Regions from separate parts of the Burkholderia sp. 22313 genome, predicted to be linked through region 3. Evidence: riboswitches for the same ligand, from Rfam matches in the RefSeq annotation. Region 3 holds a riboswitch; each other region holds the start of a gene.
What was found. A riboswitch is a leader RNA that binds a small molecule or an ion and turns the genes downstream of it on or off. The one in region 3 is predicted to bind cobalamin.
Positions count from the first base shown of each region.

Region 1 (6,028 bases), on a different contig from region 3:
CATTTCGTCACCCCCGAATGCCCTTGCTCGCGGCGGCCGGGCGCGCCAGCCCGCGCACCGGCAGCGGCGTCGACATCACGATCGACGTGCGCGTTTCGCCGTACAGGTTGATGCGCTCGATCAACTGCTCGAGGTGCGCCATGCTGATGGCGACGAAGCGCATCACGTAGGAATCCGCGCCGGTCACATGATGGCACTCGACCACTTCGGGAATCGTCTCCAGCAGCTTCAGGAATTTCGCCTTCGCCGGCTGCGGCACCGTGATGCCGATCAGCGCGCTGACCGGATAGCCGGCCGCGGCCGGGTTGACCCGCGCCGTGTAGCCGTCGATCACGCCGGCCGATTCGAGACGCTTCACGCGTTCCGTCACCGCCGGCACCGACAGGTGAACCTGGCGCGCCAGCTCCGTGTAGCTGATGCGGCCGTTGGCCTGCAGCAGCGCAAGTACCTTCCAGTCGAGTTCGTCCATCGCGGCGGCGTTTTTAAGGTGAAGCGGCCATTTTTCCTTAAAAACCGCCTTCAGCGGCGATCGGACTTTCCCTACGATGGCGGTTCTGGTCATTGCATGTCGCGAGGAGCCGACCATGCTGTTCATCAAGTCCTTCGTGATGGGGTTGTCGATCGCGGTGCCGGTCGGTCCAATCGGCATGCTGTGCATCCAGCGCAGCCTGAGCCGCGGTTTTCACACCGGGTTCGCGACGGGCGTCGGTGCCGCGTGCGCCGATGCGATCTACGGGCTGCTCGGCGCGCTCGGCATCGCAGGCATCGTCACGGCATTCCCGATGCTGACCGTCGGCCTGAAAATCGGCGGGGGCGCGTTCCTCGTGTGGCTGGCGTGGACCATCGCGCGGCAGGCGCCGGCCGCGTCGGCGAGGCAACGCGACCTGCCGCGCACGACCGTGCTGCGCGATTTCCTGACGACGTTCGGCCTGACCCTGTCGAACCCGATGACGATCCTGTCGTTCGTCGGGATTTTCGCGGCGCTCGGCCCGTTGCCGGCGGCCCGGGAAGGCGCGATGGGGTTGACGGTGGCGCGGATGGTCGCCGGCGTGTTCATCGGCTCCGCGACCTGGTGGCTGTGCCTGAGCAGCGCGACCGCCGCGCTGCGCACGACGATGTCGTTCGCGTTCATGCACGGGCTGTCGCGCGTGTCGGCCGCCGTCATCGCGGCATTCGGCGCGATCCAGCTGGTCGCGGGCGTGCGTGGCCTTGTCTGGCCCTGAAGCGGGGCGCGTTGCGCCAGCTTTATCGTCTGGGTCCTTTCATGCGTTCCGACTCCATCGCCGCATACCATTCCTCATTCGCCTCGGTAGGGTCCATCGCTTCGTCAAGCGATGCCGCCGCGCGCTCGGCGGCCAGTCGGGCTTCGTCCGCGGGGGACGCGATATCGCCGTCGTCGTCAGCGGGGGGCTGCAGCATGTCCTTGAGCATTGCGCTCAACTCCGGCGTGTCCCATGGCAGCCCACGCCGCGTTCGGTCCTTGATGTAGTGCCGCACTTCCGCGTCCTGCTCCGCAGTGAGCGGCAGGCCTCGGAAGGTGCTTTGGGGGGCAGAGTCAGCCACCACGTTCTCCTGCGTCTATGGCGTTTTCAGTGTACTCGCCATTGCGGCCACCAGAGCAGTAAACACGGCGCGCTTGCTCGTGGCGGACGGTGGATTCATGACATGCCCCCGCACGAGTGCGGCTTCACGACCGCTCGCACTTGACCCGACCCGTCGGCGCTGCCCCGGCCAACTTCCCGACCGAGGCCTCGCCGCACACCGCGCCGAGGCCTCCGCATCAGCCCGTCAGAACGTATAGCTGACCTTGCCGAACGCGGTGCGGCCGAGCGTGTTGTAGCCGTACGCGGTCATGTACTGGCGGTCGAACAGGTTCGACAGCGTCGCCGACACCGTCAGATGCGCGTTGATCCGGTACGACGCGCGCAGGTTCACGCTCAGGTACGACGGCAGGTACGTCGTGTTGACCGGGTCGTCGAACGTCGTGCCGCCGTAGGTCAGCGACGCGCCCGTGCTCAGTGCGTGCAGGTGAAATTCGTCCCACGTGTGGTCGACGTTCACGCTGACGGTCTGGCGCGGCCGGCGGTTCAGCCAGCTGTCGTTGGTTTCGTCCTGCGGGTTCAGGAACCCGATCGCGACGCTCACCGGCGTAGAGCGGCCGATCGTGCCCTTGTACGACAGGTCGATGCCGCGGATATGCGCGCGGCCGATGTTCATCGGCGAGAACGTCGCGGGGTTGTACGCGATCAGGTTGTTGACGCGCGTGTCGTAGATCGCGGCGCTGAACGTGCCGTACGCGGTGTTCGCGTCGAGCGCGGCCTCGACCGAATCGCTGCGTTCGGGGTTCAGGTCCGGATTGCCGTAGCCGGGGTAATACAGGTCGTTGAAGCTCGGCAGGCGGAACGCGTTGCCGTACGACACGCGCGCCGTATAAACCGGCGTGATCGCCCAGGCGAGCGCCGCGTTGCCGGTGTTCACGGCTTTCCCCGCGATGATCTCGTGACGGCCGGCGACGAACATCGTCACGCTGCCGAGCGTCGCCGACTGATGCAGCGAGAACGCGGAATCGTTGCGCGTCGGCACGCCGTCCGGCACGTCGATCGGCAGGAACGCCTGCTCGCGCGTGAAGTCGTACGCGATCTTCGTCTCGCCGGACAGCGGCAGGCCGAACAGATGGAAGCCGTGCGCCTGATGGGTCAGCGACGTCGACGACGTGATGCGCTGCGAGTTGATCTGGTCGGTCGGAATGGTCGGGTCGCTCGCATACAGGAACTGGCGATCGTTCGCATAACCGAACGACTGGTCGAACTGCGTGTCGGGCGTGATGTCGAGATGGAACGCGAGGCCGGTCGTCAGTTGATGATCGAGCTGGCGGTCCGCATAGCCGGCGTTGTCATAAGACAGGTCGGAACGGTGAACCAGCGCGAACGTCGAGATCGACCAGTTGTCGCGCGCATAGCCGAGGCGCGCATCGAGATCCTGCGCATGGTACGGATTGCGGCCGTCCTCGTGGTACGGCAACACGGGCCGCGTCGCGTCGATGCCGGCCGTGTTGTAGTCGTGCAGCCCGAGTGCGTAGGTGAGGCCGCCGAGCGCGGCGAGCGGCCCCGTCGACGGCACGGTGCCCGACGTGCGCAACTGCGTGTCGAAGGTCTTGTTCGAGCCGCCGCCGAACGACACGATGGTCCGGTTCGGCTGGTTGGCCGCGCGGCGCGTGAACAACTGCACGACGCCGCCCATCGCGTTCGCGCCGAACGACGCGGCGGCCGGCCCCGAAATCACCTCGACGCGCTCGAACGCTTCGGTCGGCAGGTCGGCCCACGGCGCGACGCCGGTGGTCGGCGAGCCGATCCGGATCCCGTCGATGAACACCGCGACCTGGCTGGCCGACGAGCCGCGAATGCTGACCGACGCCGAGGATCCCGGGCCGCCGGTCTGCGAGACGGTCACGCCCGGCAGCGTCGCGAGCGCCTGCGTGATGCTCGGGTCGTTCGGCGACAGCCGGTCGAGATCGGCGCGCGTGAGCACCTGCGTGGTCGCATAGCGCTGGTCGAACGACTCGGGCAGGTGGCGCGTGTCGGTCACGCTGATGGTCGGCAGGTCAGCGCCGTCCGCGGGCTGCGCCTGCGTAGGCGCCGTGTCGCCGGCAGCATGGGCGATCGGGGAGAGCAGCGCCGTGGCGGCGGACGTGGCGAGAAGGTGGCGAAGGTTCATGAGGCAGCGAAGCGTGATCGTGTTGCGGGTACGGCGAGCGTAAGCGGAGGGCGGTGCGTGCCGCCCGGGTTCGTGTCGGTTCGCGGAGAGGCCGGGCAGCATGTGCGGTTGTCGCGCGAGTCGTCATCGCACGTGTCGAACGTGATGGAGGTGACGAACGAGACGCGCGCCGGCACGCCGCGCGTGAGGGCGGCGATGCGAGGGCGCGACGCTTCCCGCGTGGAAGCGAATTCGGCAAGCGTGGACATCGGAAGGGTCCTGAGGTCGGGCCGTCCATGCAACGGAGCGACCGCCAACGGCGGTGCCTGGCGCATCGGGACACCCCGCCCGGTGCGGCTGCTTGGACCTCGGGTCGATGGCAGGTCTCCTGGCTCGCGGGTCGTCATTCGCGCCGGCCTTCCCGGTTTCCCAGTGGCGTGCGGTGGCGCGGATTCGCCGCTTACAGTTGCGGGGGCAGCCGCAGATTCGAGGCGTGGCCTCCCTGCGTTCCCTTTTGATCCCGTTCCGGGGAACCATCAGCGCGCAAGCGTAATGGCGAGCGCTCCGGTGCGTCAATTGCCGGGGTGCCCGGGATGCGAAAAAACGTCAGTGTTCGCCGAATGTTTTCCAGGTCCTTGCGCTTGGGGCGTTCGAACCGCGCTTCCCGTCGGGTTTCACGTCTGATGAAACGGCATGCCGGCGGCGCTGCCGTCGCGCCGGAACCGGCTCGGCGCCACGCCCGTCCATCGCACGAACGCGCGCCGGAACGCTTCCTCGCCGCCGAACCCGAGATGCGCGGCGATCCGCGCGACCGGCCAGTCCGATTCGCGCAGGCAGCGTCGCGCGACGTCGGCCAGGCATTGCTCGCGCAGCACGTGGTAGCCGCTGCCTTCGGCGCTCAGCCGCCGCCGCAAGGTCGCCTCGCTGACGCCGAGCCACGCCGCCAGCTCCGCGAGCGCCGGCAGCGCCTGCTCGCGGGCGAGCGCCGCGTCGAGAAAGCCGCGCACCTGCTGCGACCATGACACGACGGCCGGCGTCGCATCGATCAGACGAAACGGAAAATCGACGAGGAACGCGGTGAGCTCGCCCGGCTGGCGGATCACGCGGGCGTCGAGCCGCGTCGCGTCGAACGCGAAGCCGTAGGTCTTGCGGCCGACGTGGACCGGCGCGTTGAACAGGCCGAGCAGCGGCATCGCGTCGTCGCGGCGCGGATGGCCGAGCCAGACTTCGTCCGGCCGCAGCGGCTGCCCGATCAGCCAGCCGAACAGCTGCAGATAGCAGAACAGCCCGGTCAGGTCGACGAGGCACGCGGCCGGGCTGCGTGTGCGGCGCAGCGAATCCATCCGGAACATCGCGTGCCCGTCGCGCACCGTCAGCGACAGCACGCCGGCGCGCGGCGTCAGCATCTCGCAGAACTCGGCCGCGCAGCGGATCGCCTCGGCGAGCGTCGCGCAACTGAGCAGGCAGCGGCACATCAGGTCGACTTCCTGCTTGCGCATCGGCGGATGGCCGTCGCCGCGCGCGACCTGCGCTTCGAGCCGCTCGATCGCGTCGCGATACAGCGCGACGAAGCCGCGGGGCGTCGTGGCCGACGCGGCGGCCACGGCAGGCGACGCCGGCGATGGCGGCGATGGCGTCGGCCGCACGCCGCTGCGCGCCAGTTCGTCGAGCAGGCGGGCGCCGAGGCCCGGCAGCACGCGGCCGCGTGCCGGCAATGCGCGCTGTTTCATGTGTCTCCCAATGTGAGCGTTGCGACAGGGGCCGGTGAGCGGGCCGGTAGGGGTTCGCCGCGCGCCGCCACGCAAGAATGCTATCCATGCCGGCCGCTTCCGGCCTCGCCGGAACGGCGTAGGCGGCCGGTTTCGCTTCCCGCCGCGAACCCTCCGAGACGACCCGCGCATGATCCAGATCGTAGACGAAATCACCCTCGAGCCCGAGCGCATTCCCGACGTCCTGGCGCTGCTGCGCGAGCGCTACCTGCCGGGCCACGCGGCACGCGGACTGACGGCCGGCGGCCGCTGGGTGTCGCCGCCCGTCGCGGTGCCGGGGCAATCGAGCACGCTGTGGCTGACGTGGCAGGTCGCCGACGCACCGTCGTACTACCGGATGCGCGCACTGACCGACGGCGACGTCGTCGCGTTCTGGATGGCCGTCGACGGGCTGTGCGATGCCCGCCGCCGCCATGTGATGACGGACGCCGATACGCCGCTGCCCGCCCTGACGGAGGTCGGCCATGCGGCATGACACGGCCCAGATCCATGTTGCGGCGACCGACGATGCGGGCGCGTTCGAACGTGCGGTGCGCGATGCCGCGCTGGCGTTACCCGGCGCGACC
Region 1 is NZ_JBQEON010000005.1:59,491-65,518, reverse strand. It holds gene ACTJKF_RS06305 (Lrp/AsnC family transcriptional regulator) at 8-469, opposite strand; gene ACTJKF_RS06300 (LysE/ArgO family amino acid transporter) at 585-1,223, shown strand; gene ACTJKF_RS06295 (hypothetical protein) at 1,246-1,563, opposite strand; gene ACTJKF_RS06290 (TonB-dependent receptor domain-containing protein) at 1,789-3,714, opposite strand; cobalamin riboswitch at 4,055-4,246, opposite strand; gene ACTJKF_RS06285 (AraC family transcriptional regulator ligand-binding domain-containing protein) at 4,368-5,423, opposite strand; gene ACTJKF_RS06280 (hypothetical protein) at 5,593-5,937, shown strand; gene ACTJKF_RS06275 (Dabb family protein) at 5,927-6,028, shown strand, end outside.
Region 1: it holds a riboswitch for cobalamin, as region 3 does, so the genes downstream of both, ACTJKF_RS06290 (TonB-dependent receptor domain-containing protein) here and cobA (uroporphyrinogen-III C-methyltransferase) in region 3, are expected to answer to the same signal.

Region 2 (6,028 bases), on a different contig from region 3:
GATAGATCGCGAGTTCGCTCAACTGCTGCGCGAAGCCGAGACAGTCTCCCGTATAACCGCCGATCCGCTTCACGAAATAGCGGGCCGCCCATGCACGCACGAGCACGAGCGCGACCAGGGCCGCGAGGCCCGCGCGCCAGTCCGGCCAGAACAGCCACGGCAGCCCGGACCCGGCCGCGACCCAGGCCGCGCGTGCGCCCATGCGCTGCGCGACCGGTTTCGCCTTGCCTTCCGGCCGAACGTAGTCGAGCGACATCAGCAGGCTCACGGCCGCCGCGCGGCTCGCCGCATGCGCGGCGATCATCGTCCACGCGGCGCGCAGCGGCGGCATGGCCGCGAGCGCCTGCCATTTGAGGCCGAGCGTCACCACGAGCGCGACCGCGCCGAACGTGCCGATGCGCGAGTCGTGCATGATGCGCAGCACGTCATCGCGCGTGTAGCCGCCGCCGAACGCATCGCAGCTGTCGGCCAGGCCATCCTCGTGGAACGCGCCGGTCGCGAGCAGCGTCGCGGCCATCGACAGTCCGACCGCGATCGACGCCGGCAGCACGCGCAACGCCGCCAGGTAGACGAGCGCGCCCCACGCGCCGACGCATGCGCCGACCAGCGGGAAGTAGCGCGCGGCCTGGTCGAGATCGCCGGCCGCGTAGCCGATCGCGCGCGGCACCGGCACGCGCGTGAAATAGCCGAGCGCGACGAAGAAGTAGCGCAGTTCGGCGCGCACGCCGCGCGCGCGCTCAGGCGTCACGATTGTCGACGCCCGCGGATTCGAAGCTCGCCATCTCGGCGAGGAACGCGGCCGCCGCGCGCACCAGCGGCAGCGCGAGCGCGGCGCCCGTGCCTTCGCCGAGCCGCAGGTCGAGCGCGAGCAGCGGCTTCGCGCCGAAGTGCTCGAGCATGCGCCGGTGCCCGGCCTCGTGCGACGCGTGCGAGAACACGCAGTAGTCGCGCACGCCGGGTGCGATGCGCTCGGCGACGAGCAGCGCGGCCGTCGCGATGAAGCCGTCGACGAGGATCGTCATCCGCTCGCTCGCGGCCGCGAGATACGCGCCCGTCATCATCGCGATCTCGAAGCCGCCGAACGTCGCCAGCACGTCGAGCGGCGCGATCGCGTGCGAATGCCGGACGAGCGCACGGCCGAGCACCGCGCGCTTGTGCGCGAGCCCCTGGTCGTCGAGGCCCGTGCCGCGCCCGACACACGCGTCGATCGGCACGTCGAGCAGCCGGCTCATCAGGCACGCGGCCGACGACGTGTTCGCGATCCCCATTTCACCAAAGCCGATCACGTTCGTGCCGAGCGATGCGTGCAGGCGCACGCGCGCCGCGCCGGCGGCGAGCGCCGTCAGCGCGTCGTCGCGCGTCATCGCGGGTTCGGCCGCGAAGTTGCGCGTGCCGCGCGCGACCGGCAGCGACACGAGCCGGTCGGACACCGGCAGCGGCGACGCGACGCCCGCATCGACGATCTCGAGCGCGCTCTGCGCGACACTCGAGAACGCATTGATCGCCGCGCCGCCGGCCAGGAAGTTCGCGACCATCTGCGCGGTGACCGACTGCGGATACGGGCTCACGCCCTCGGCCGCGATCCCGTGGTCGCCGGCGAACACGATCGTCACGGGGCGCTGCACCTGCGGCCGCTCGGTGCGCTGGATCAGGCCGATCTGCAGCGCGATCGCCTCGAGCTGGCCGAGACTGCCGGGCGGCTTGGTCTTGTGATCGATCACATGCTGCAGGCGCTTGCGCAGCACGTCGTCGAGCGGCGCGATCGCGGGCGGGAAATCGGTGTGGGCGGTCTCGGCGGTCTGGGCGGTCGAATTCGTCATCGGAAGGTTGCCTCGTTGGCGCGGCCGGTGCCGCGCGTCGAAAGAAGGAAGATCATCGCCGCTCGGGCCACGCGGGCAACAGCGCGTCGCGGCCGTTCTCGCGGATCAGCACGAGCGGATAGCCGAACGCGTCGCTCGCGCGCGCCGGCGTCAGCACGTCGTGCACGGGGCCGGCCCACGCGTGACCGCGGCCGTCGAGCAACAGCGCGTGCGTCGCGAAACGCCGCGCGAGATTCAGGTCGTGGCACGAGAACAGCACCGTGCGCGGGCCCGCGTCGAGCCACGCATTCAACGCGGTCAGGCCGTCGATCTGGTGATGCAGGTCGAGATGCGCGAGCGGTTCGTCGAGCAACATCAGCGGCGCGTCCTGGCACAGCGTCGCGGCCAGCGCGACGCGCTGCCGCTCGCCGCCCGACAGCGACAGCACGTCGCGCGACGCGAGCGCGGTCAGCCCGAACGTCGCGAGCGCGTCGTGCGCGGCCGCGCGGTCGCCGTCGCGCTCCCAGCCCCAGCCGCCGAGATACGGAAAGCGGTTGAGCAGCACCGTGTCGAATACCGTCGCACTGAAGGCGTCGTGCAGTTGCTGCGGCATCAGCGCGCGGCGCCGCGCGAGCTGTTCGGGCGGCCACGCAGCGAGCGGCCGGCCGTCGATCGCGACCTGGCCGCCGGCCGGCTGCTGCAGGCCTGCGAGCGTCGCGAGCAGCGTCGTCTTGCCGGCGCCGTTCGGCCCCGCGACGCACCAGATCTCGCCGGGCCGGAACGCCTGCGTGAAGCCGGCGAGCAACGTCCGCTCGCCGGCCTTCAGTGTCAGGTCGACTGCCGCATAGGCGATGTCGCCGGCGGTGTGCGGTGCGGTGTGCGTCATCGCATCGGTCTCCTCAGCAACATCCACAGGAACACCGGCACGCCGGCCAACGCGGTCATCACGCCGACCGGCAATTGCGCGGGCGCGATCGCGGTGCGCGCGAGCAGGTCCGCCGCCATCACGCCGCCGCCGCCCGCGAGCATTGCCGCCGGCAGCAGCATGCGCTGGTCGTTGCCGAAGGCGAGCCGCAGCGCGTGCGGCACGACGAGGCCGACGAAGCCGATCGTGCCGGCCGTCGTCACTGCCGCCGCGGCGGCCAGCGACGCGACGAGATAGATCCGCACGCGCAGTCGCGCGACCGGCACGCCGAGCGCGAGCGCGGTCGCGTCGCCGCGCAGCAGCACGTTCAGTTGCGGCGCGGCCGGCAGCGCGACACAGGCGGCCAGCAGCAGCGCGCCCCATGCGAACCACGGCGCCGTCACGCCGTTCAGGTCGCCCGTCAGCCAGAAGATGATGCCGCGCAGCCGCGCATCGGGCGCGAGCGACAACAGCAGCGTGACGAGCGCGCCCCACCCGGCCGCGATCACGACGCCCGTGAGCAGCAGTCGCGGCGACGCATCGCGCGAGTCGCCGCGCCACAGCTCGCGGCGCGCGAGCCCCAGCACCAGCGCGACCGACACGAGCGCGCCGGCGAACGCGGACGCATCGACGAGCCACCACGCGGCGCCCGCGATCATCGCGACGAGCGCGAAACCCGCCGCGCCACCGGACACGCCGAGCACGTACGGCTCCGCGAGCGGATTGCGCAGCAGCACCTGCAGCAGCGCGCCGGCCAGCGCGAGCAGCGCGCCGCACGCGAAGCCTGCTAGCGCGCGCGGCAATCGCAGCGTGCGCACAATGTCGGCGAACAGCGCGTCGCCGCCATGCGGCACGAGCGACCCAAGCGCCTGCCACGGCGACATCGGCACGCTGCCGATCGACAGCGACGCGACGAACAGCACCGCGACCACGGCCGCCAGCACGGCCCAGATCGCGGCGGCACGCGCGGCGCTCATGCGACGCGCGGCGCCGTGCATGACACGCGACACGTCGGCTGACCGCGGTGGCCGGCCGCGCGCGATACGGGCGCGCTGCGGCGTATTGCAGGCATAGACAAGCTCGTCATCCTTGTTGAACGGGTGGTTGCGGCGGTAGCGCCGCACGTCGGTCATGCCGGCATGCGACGGCCGCGCGCCGTCGGGCCGCACCTTCGCGCGGCCGGCGTTCTGCGCAATATAGTGGAAGGTGCGGCATCGGGTCGATTCGCGTGACGACGACGTGCGTCGCCATCGATCCGGACGAATCGGCATGCACCGCAGTCCGCGCGACCGCGGCAAACGGCAAGCCACGGCATGCGCCGGATGCCACGTGGACGATTGGGGTCAGCATCGAAGACAAGTCCCGTGAAGCACTGCGCGCCCCGCTTCCCCGCAGGCCGCGCGTCACGAAGCCCGTGCGGGCTCCTCGCCTCGGCCGGTATCCGGGCTGGCGGCATACCGGCTCGCCTTCCCGCGCGTGTCGCGCGCAGTGGCCCGCGCCCACGTGCGAACCTGCACGCGAAACGCGCCCGAGCCGGCCTGCGTCATGCGACGCGGCCGCTTACCGTTGCGGGGGCAGCGCAGGTTGGCGATCTCCGGGCGGAGTACGCGCCCTGCTTCCCGTTTAACCGCGCGACGCACGCGCGAGCACCGAGGCGGCGCCAGTTTAGGAGCGGGCCGCGCGAGCGTCAAGAAAGCGTCGAAAACGCGTGCGAAAGGCGTGCCGGACCCGCGTATTCGCGGCATGAAGCCGGGGTGTTACGACTGGAAACGTTACAGATGTCGGAATGCGCGTTATTCCGCGCTAAAATGCTGGGTCTTTAGAGGACGCAGCAGATGCTCAACGAACTCGAAACCTTATCTCAAAATATTGGCCGTCTGATTTCGCTGAACAAGCGCTATCACTCGGAACGGCTCGCGCTCGAGGAGCAGGTCGCGCAAATGCGCGCGGAAGCGGACACCGTCCGCGCGGAACTCGCGCAACTGCGCGACGAACGCAATGCGCTCGCGGCCGAGCGCGACACGCTGTCGGCAAAGATCGACGACGCCCAGGTCAAACTGAACGCGATTCTCGAAAAGCTGCCGCGCACGAAGAACGCCGAGCAAGCCGACAATCAGCTCGATCTGCTGGATGCGCAGGCGCGCACGGGCAGCGATGACGCGGCCAGCCACGGAGAACATGCATGAGCACCAAGCAGATCGAAGTCTCGATTCTCGGTCAGCCGTATCGGCTCGCCTGCTCGGCCGAAACCGAAGCGGCGCTGCTCGAGGCCGTCGCACGCGTCGACGCCGAAATGTCGAAGATCCGCGCGAACAGCTCGGTGCGCGGCACCGATCGCATCGCGGTGATGGCCGCGCTGTCGCTCGCCTCGGAATTGCTGCGGCTGCAAACGAGCGTGCGGCACGGTGAAGCATTTCCGGCGGAAGAAATCCGTCGTACAATGCACCAGATGAACGAACAGCTCGGCGCGGTGCTCGCACAGCACGAGACGCAGTAACGTTTGATCGATGCGTCGATTCCCCTTGATCTCGGCGATCAACGGTGGTCAAATTGGCGCAACGAAACACAGTTCAATCAGCTTCCCTGCCTGGTTCGCCAAGGTCATATATTCCTTGAACCAATGCCATGTGCACGGTTGCGGAAATTTGTAGCACGGGCGCGCGCGTCACTCTGTCTGATGTACCCGATGTGCTGCTAACTGCGACCAATTCTGAACCCCAGGTTCAGGATGCCGGCCTAGCGGCCAAGGCGGGGGCCTATCCAACGGCATCGGGCGAGTCCCGATGCCGTTTCCTTTTGTAGCAGCCTCTTTCTGCGTCGATCACGATCCATGCAATACTGGCTGATGAAGTCCGAACCGGACGAAGCAAGCATCGACGATCTCTCGCACGCGCCGCAGCACTCGCTGCCCTGGACCGGCGTGCGCAACTATCAGGCGCGCAATTTCATGCGCGACACGATGAAGATCGGCGACGGCGTGCTGTTCTATCACTCGAGCTGCCCTGAACCGGGCATCGCGGGCCTCGCCGAAGTCTCGTCCACGCCCTACCCCGATCCGACCCAGTTCGATCCGGACAGCCCGTATTACGATCCGAAGTCGACGCAGGAAGCACCGCGCTGGCTGCTCGTCGACGTGCGCTTCGTGAAAAAGTCGCCGCTCGTGCCGCTCGCCGCGCTGCGCGAACACGACGAACTCGCCGACATGCGCGTGCTCGCGCGCGGCAACCGGCTGTCGATCACGCCGGTCACGCGCGCCGAATGGCGCTTCATCACCGAAAAGCTGATGAAGTAGGCATGCGCGGCGACGCACGCCAAAGGTCAAATC
Region 2 is NZ_JBQEON010000004.1:57,987-64,014, forward strand. It holds gene ACTJKF_RS05075 (adenosylcobinamide-GDP ribazoletransferase) at 1-748, opposite strand, end outside; gene cobT (nicotinate-nucleotide--dimethylbenzimidazole phosphoribosyltransferase) at 738-1,820, opposite strand; gene ACTJKF_RS05085 (ABC transporter ATP-binding protein) at 1,873-2,685, opposite strand; gene ACTJKF_RS05090 (FecCD family ABC transporter permease) at 2,682-3,680, opposite strand; cobalamin riboswitch at 4,119-4,372, opposite strand; gene ACTJKF_RS05095 (ATPase) at 4,539-4,889, shown strand; gene ACTJKF_RS05100 (cell division protein ZapA) at 4,886-5,200, shown strand; RNA gene ssrS (6S RNA) at 5,281-5,462, shown strand; gene ACTJKF_RS05110 (EVE domain-containing protein) at 5,534-5,995, shown strand.
Region 2: it holds a riboswitch for cobalamin, as region 3 does, so the genes downstream of both, ACTJKF_RS05090 (FecCD family ABC transporter permease) here and cobA (uroporphyrinogen-III C-methyltransferase) in region 3, are expected to answer to the same signal.

Region 3 (6,028 bases):
CCGCGCATCGGCCCGGTGCGCGTGTCCAGCTGCTGCATCCCGAGCGCCGCGAACCGGCGCTGCATCGTCGCACGGCCCGACAGCAACCCGAGCATCGGCGTCGTCACGCCATCCACGTCGGTCAGCGACTCGCTCAGATACACCATCCCCCCGCATTCCGCGACGATCGGCCGGCCAGCCGCCGCGTGCGCGCGAATCGTCAGCGCCGCCACGGCATTCACCGCGAGCGTCGCCGCATGCAGCTCCGGATACCCGCCCGGCAGGAACAGCGCATCGCACGCGTCGGGCACGGGTTCGTCCGCCAGCGGTGAAAAGAACCGCAGTTCCGCGCCGAGCGCCTCGAGCAGCGCGAGGTTCGCCGGATAGATGAACGAGAACGCCGGGTCGCGCGCGATCGCGATCCGCTGGCCGGCAAGCGCGCGCGGCAGCGGCGCGGCAACGTCGGGCTCGGCGAACGCAATGGCGGCCGGCAATTCGGCCAGCGCGGTTTGTGCGAGCACGTCGGCCGCGCGATCGAGCCGCGCATCGAGATCGTCGATATCGGCCGGCTGGTGCAGGCCGAGATGCCGTTCCGGCAGCGCGATGCCCGCATCGGCCGGCACGTGGCCGAGCCAGCGCAAGTCGTCCGGTAGCGCCTGCCGCAGCAGTTGCGCGTGTCGCGGCGAGCCGACGCGGTTCGCCAGCACGCCGTGAAACGGCACCGCCGGCCGGAACCGCGCGAGCCCGAACGCGATCGCCGCGAAGGTCTGCGCCATCGCCTTCGCCGCAATCACCGCGACGACCGGCACGTCGAACGCGATCGCGAGATCGGCGCTGCTCGGCGTGCCGTCGAACAGGCCCATCACGCCTTCGATCAGGATCAGGTCCGCGTCGCGCGCGGCCTCGGCGAGCAGCGCGCGGCAGCCGGCTTCACCGACCATCCCGAGATCGAGCGCATGCACGGGTGCGCCGCTCGCGCGTTCGAGCAGCATCGGATCGAGAAAGTCCGGCCCGGTCTTGAACACGCGCACGCGCCGGCCGAGCCGCCGGTGCAGCCGCGCAAGGCCGGCCGTCACCGAGGTCTTGCCCTGGCCGGACGCGGGCGCGCTGACGAACAGCGCGGGGCAGGCCGGCATCGGTCAGAACTCCACGCCGCGCTGCGCCTTCACGCCTTGCTCCTTGTACGGGTGCTTGACGAGCCGCATTTCGGTGACGAGGTCGGCCGCCTCGACCAGCGCATCGGGCGCATGCCGCCCCGTGACGACGACGTGCACCGCATCCGGCCGCGCGGCGAGCGTCGCGAGCACTTCGTCGAGCGGCAGGTATTCGTACTTCAGCACGGTGTTCAGCTCGTCGAGGATCACCATCCGGTACTCGCCGCTTTCGATCATTCGGCGTGCCTCGTCCCAGCCCTTGCGCGCGGTCGCGATGTCGGCGTCGCGGTCCTGCGTGTTCCACGTGTAGCCGTCGCCCATCGTCACGAAGTCGCATTGCGCGACCGCGCCGAGGAAATCGCGCTCGGACGTATGCAGCGCGCCCTTGATGAACTGCACGACGCCGAGCCGCATGCCGTGGCCGAGCACGCGCACGGCCATGCCGAACGCGGCCGTGCTCTTGCCCTTGCCGTTGCCGGTGTTGACGATCAGCAGGCCCTTTTCCTGCGTGGCGGCAGCCTGCTTCTTTTCATGGCCGGCGCGACGGCGTTCGGTCATCCGTTGATGGGATTCGGCATCGGTTTTCATCGGGAGTCGTCCTGTCGAAAGCGGAACAAAGGATTCAGAGCGGGCCGGCGAGCGCGACCGTCACGCCGCCCAGGATGGATTTGGGGCCGAGCAGCCGGCCGTTGGGTGCCGCCAGCCGCGCGCACGGCTCGGCCACGCCCGCGACGCCGAAACGCGCCAGCGCGACAGTCGACGGGCCGCTCAATGCCGGTTCGGCGCATTGCGCGAGCTGCGCCGCGTCGAATGCGACGAGCGGCCAGCCGCGTCGCGCGCACAGCGTGCGCAGCGGTCGGGCCCGTGCCTTGTCGGCGAGCGTCGCGATAACGGCCGGCGCGGCGCCCGGGTAGTGCGCGAGCGCCGCGCGGATCGCGGCGTCGAGTTGCGCGGCGCTCACGCCCGCGCGGAACCCGACGCCGAGCGCGACGCGCATCAGCCGCGGCCGCCGAGCGCCGCGCGCACCGCGGGATCGTCGGCGAGCGCCGCGACGCGGCCGATCACGACGATCGCGGGCGAACCGATCGCGGTCGCGGCCACGCGCTCGACGACCGTGTCGAGCGTGGCCAGCACGTGCCGCTGTGCGTCGCGCGTCGCGTTTTCGATCGCCGCGCACGGCGTGTCGCCGGGCAGGCCGCCGTCAAGCAGCGCGGCCGCGATCGCGGCGAGCCGACGAATGCCCATGTAGACGACGATCGTCATGCGCGTCGCGGCCAGCGCGCGCCAGTCGGGTTCGTCGGCGCCCGCGCCGTGGCCCGTGACGAAGATCACGCCCTGCGCGTCGCCGCGATGCGTGACCGGAATGCCGAGCGCGGCCGGCGCGGCGATCCCGGCCGTGATGCCGTTCACGACCTCGACCGGGAAACCCGCCGCGCCGACCGCGAGCAACTCCTCGCCGCCGCGGCCGAACACGAACGGATCGCCGCCCTTGAGCCGCGCGACGCTGCGGCCCGCGCGCAGGTGCGCGAGCATCGCGGCGACGATCGTTTCCTGCGGGGTCGACGCATGGCCGCCGCGCTTGCCGACGTGCTCGATGCGCGCGTCGGCGCGCGCATGGCGCAGCACGTCGGGGTTCACGAGATCGTCGACGAGCAGCACGTCGGCCGCGGCGATCGCGCGCACGGCCTTCAGCGTGAGCAGATCGGCGTCGCCGGGGCCGGCGCCGACGAGCCAGGCGCGGCTCATCGGACGCGGCACGGCGCGCACCGTGTCGTGGCAGTGGAAAGGGGACAGCGAGCGGCACATCGGCGGCCGGCGGACAGGCAGTGCATGACGGATCGGGCGAAGCCCGCGCGAGCGCGGGCGAAATGCGCACCCCATCCGTCCCCCGCGGATCGGGCGTTCGGCGAGCCGCAGGCTCGCCCCTTGCGTCGGCCGGTATCCGGGCTGGCCGCTTGCCAGGCCGCAGCCTTCCCGCCCGCTGAAGGGCAGTGGCATCGCGGGCGGCCTGGGCGCGTGCGGGGGAATCGCGGCGCGCGGGCGGCGTACCGTTGCGGGGACAGCACAGGCCGGGCGGATGTCCGCCTCCTGTTTCCCGTTTAACTGCATGCACGGAATGCGCATGCGAGCACCGAACGCGGCGCATACGATAGCACAGCGGCCGGCCCGCGCGAACCTGCCGCGCAAGGGCCGGATACGGCTTCCGGCATCATGCCGGGCGCCGGCCGAATGCCCCCGGACGGCCCGTCCCGCCTTGACGCTCCCCGCACCGCCGCCTACACTCGCACGCGTTTTGGTGCTCGCGCGTGCCGCTCCGGCGCGCGCAGTTAAACGGGAAACAGGGAGCCTGCCTGCGCCGCAGTCGAGCCAACCTGTGCTGCCCCCGCAACGGTAAGCGAACGCGTCGCGCGCAAGCGCGACGCAGCGCCGCTTCGCCGCATGCCTGTCGCATGCGGACGACCGCCACTGGATGCCGCGCATCCGGGAAGGCGAAGCGGCGTGTTCGTCAGCCCGGATACCGGCCGAAACGTTGGGTTCAGCGCCGCGGGGAGGCGGCGCATCGTCCACGGCCGCAGTACGCCCGGACGTCCGAGCGTTTCCCGCTTCCTCCGCCGATCCGTCCGCAGCATGCGCGCGGGCCGGCGCGGCGAGCGGCAGGCGGCGCGGGCAGGGCACGCGGCAGCCGTGTTGGCATTCATCATGTCGACCGTTCGCAAGGGAGCATCATGCTCGACTCGTTCTTCCGCCTGTTCAACGACAGTCCGTCCGGGCTGCGCGGCAAAATCGTCGCGATCTACTCATTGCTCGTCGCATTCAACGTCGCCGCGTGGATCTGGGCCTTCGTCGCGTTTCGCGACCAGCCCGTGCTGCTGGGCACCGCGCTGCTCGCGTACGTGTTCGGGCTGCGCCACGCGGTCGATGCCGACCATATCGCCGCGATCGACAACGTCACGCGCAAGCTGATGCAGGAAGGCCGCAGCCCGCTCGGCGCGGGCCTGTTCTTCTCGCTCGGGCATTCGACCGTGGTGATCGTGATGTCGGTGGCCGTCGCGCTGACCGCGGCGTCGCTCGCGCGCTTCGAGAGCATGAAGACCTGGGGCGGCGTGATCAGCACGAGCGTGTCCGCGTTCTTCCTGCTGGTGCTCGCGGCCGCGAACCTGCTGATCCTGATCTCCGTGTACCGGACGTTTCGCGCGGCCCGCCGCGGCGAGGCGATCGTCGATGCCGATCTCGACATGCTGATGAACCAGCGCGGCGTGCTCGCGCGCCTGTTCCGGCCGCTGTTCCGCCTCGTGTCGCGCAGCTGGCACCTGTATCCGGTCGGCTTCCTGTTCGGCTTCGGCTTCGATACCGCGACCGAGATCGCGCTGTTCGGCATTTCGGCGACGCAGGTGCAGGGCGGCATGTCGTTCTGGTCGGTGATGGCGCTGCCGGCGCTGTTTACCGCAGGCATGACGCTCGTCGACACGACCGACGGCATCCTGATGATGGGCGCATACCGCTGGGCATACGTGCGGCCGATCCGCAAGATTTACTACAACATGACGATCACGTTCGTGTCGGTGCTGGTTGCCGCGCTGATCGGCGGCATCGAGGTGCTTGCGCTGCTCGCGGATAAACTCTCGCTGCAGGGCCCGGTGTGGCGTTTCTCGACGATGGTCGCCTCGCATTTCGGGATGCTCGGCTACGTCGTGATCGGCCTGTTCCTCGCGTGCTGGATCGTATCGGCCGCAATCTACCGCCTCAAACGCTACGACGAGATCGACGTGACGCTCTCGGCCTGACTCCCTTTTCTCCACAGGACCCACCATGACCCTACGCAAGCTTCCCGTCACGATCGTCACGGGCTTTCTCGGCAGCGGCAAGACCACGCTGATGCGGCACATCCTGCAGCACGCCGAAGGCCGCCGCATCGCGGTGATCGTCAACGAATTCGGCGAGCTCGGCATCGACGGCGAAATCCTCAAGGGCTGCGGCATCGGCTGCGACGACGCGGACGGCGCGCAGGACGAAGCGGCCGGCCAGCTGTACGAACTCGCGAACGGCTGCCTGTGCTGCACCGTGCAGGAAGAGTTCTACCCGGTGATGGAAGCGCTCGTCGAGCGCCGCGCCGACCTCGACCACGTGCTGATCGAGACGTCGGGCCTCGCGTTGCCGAAGCCGCTCGTCCAGGCCTTCAACTGGCCGACCATCCGCAACAGCTTCACGGTCGACGCGGTCGTGACCGTCGTCGACGGGCCGGCCGCCGCGAGCGGCCAGTTCGCGGAGAACCCGCAGGCCGTCGACGCGCAGCGCCGCGCCGATCCGAACCTCGACCACGAATCGCCGCTGCACGAACTGTTCGCCGATCAGCTGTCGTCGGCCGATCTCGTGATCGTGAACAAGGCCGACCTGGTCGGCGATGCGCCGTTCGCCGAAGTCGAAGCCGCGATCCGCGAGGAAATCCCGCCGCAGGTGAAGATCGTGCGCGCGACGCGCGGCGAACTCGATCTCGCGATGCTGCTCGGGCTCGAGTCGGCGTCGGAGGACACGATCCACCTGCGCCACGACCATCACGGCTCGGCCGACGACGGCGATCACGACCATCATCACGACGATTTCGATTCGGTGGTGGTGGCGGGCGACGCCGGCTCGCGCGAAGCGACGATCGCCGCGCTGCAGCGCGTGGTCGAGACCCACACGATCTATCGCGCAAAAGGCTTCGCGGCGCTGCCCGATGCGCCGATGCGGCTCGTGATCCAGGGCGTCGGCCGCCGTTTCGACAGCTATTTCGACCGTCGCTGGCAGGACGGCGAAGCGCGCGCGAGCCGCTTCGTGCTGATCGGCGAGGCGCTCGACGCGGCCGCCTTGCAGCGCGCGTTCGACGCGGCCTGCGCCGCCGAAATGCAACAGGC
Region 3 is NZ_JBQEON010000008.1:58,051-64,078, reverse strand. It holds gene ACTJKF_RS09025 (cobyrinate a,c-diamide synthase) at 1-1,115, opposite strand, end outside; gene cobO (cob(I)yrinic acid a,c-diamide adenosyltransferase) at 1,119-1,721, opposite strand; gene ACTJKF_RS09015 (cobalamin biosynthesis protein) at 1,756-2,130, opposite strand; gene cobA (uroporphyrinogen-III C-methyltransferase) at 2,130-2,939, opposite strand; cobalamin riboswitch at 3,050-3,285, opposite strand; cobalamin riboswitch at 3,411-3,674, shown strand; gene ACTJKF_RS09005 (HoxN/HupN/NixA family nickel/cobalt transporter) at 3,860-4,918, shown strand; gene cobW (cobalamin biosynthesis protein CobW) at 4,944-6,028, shown strand, end outside.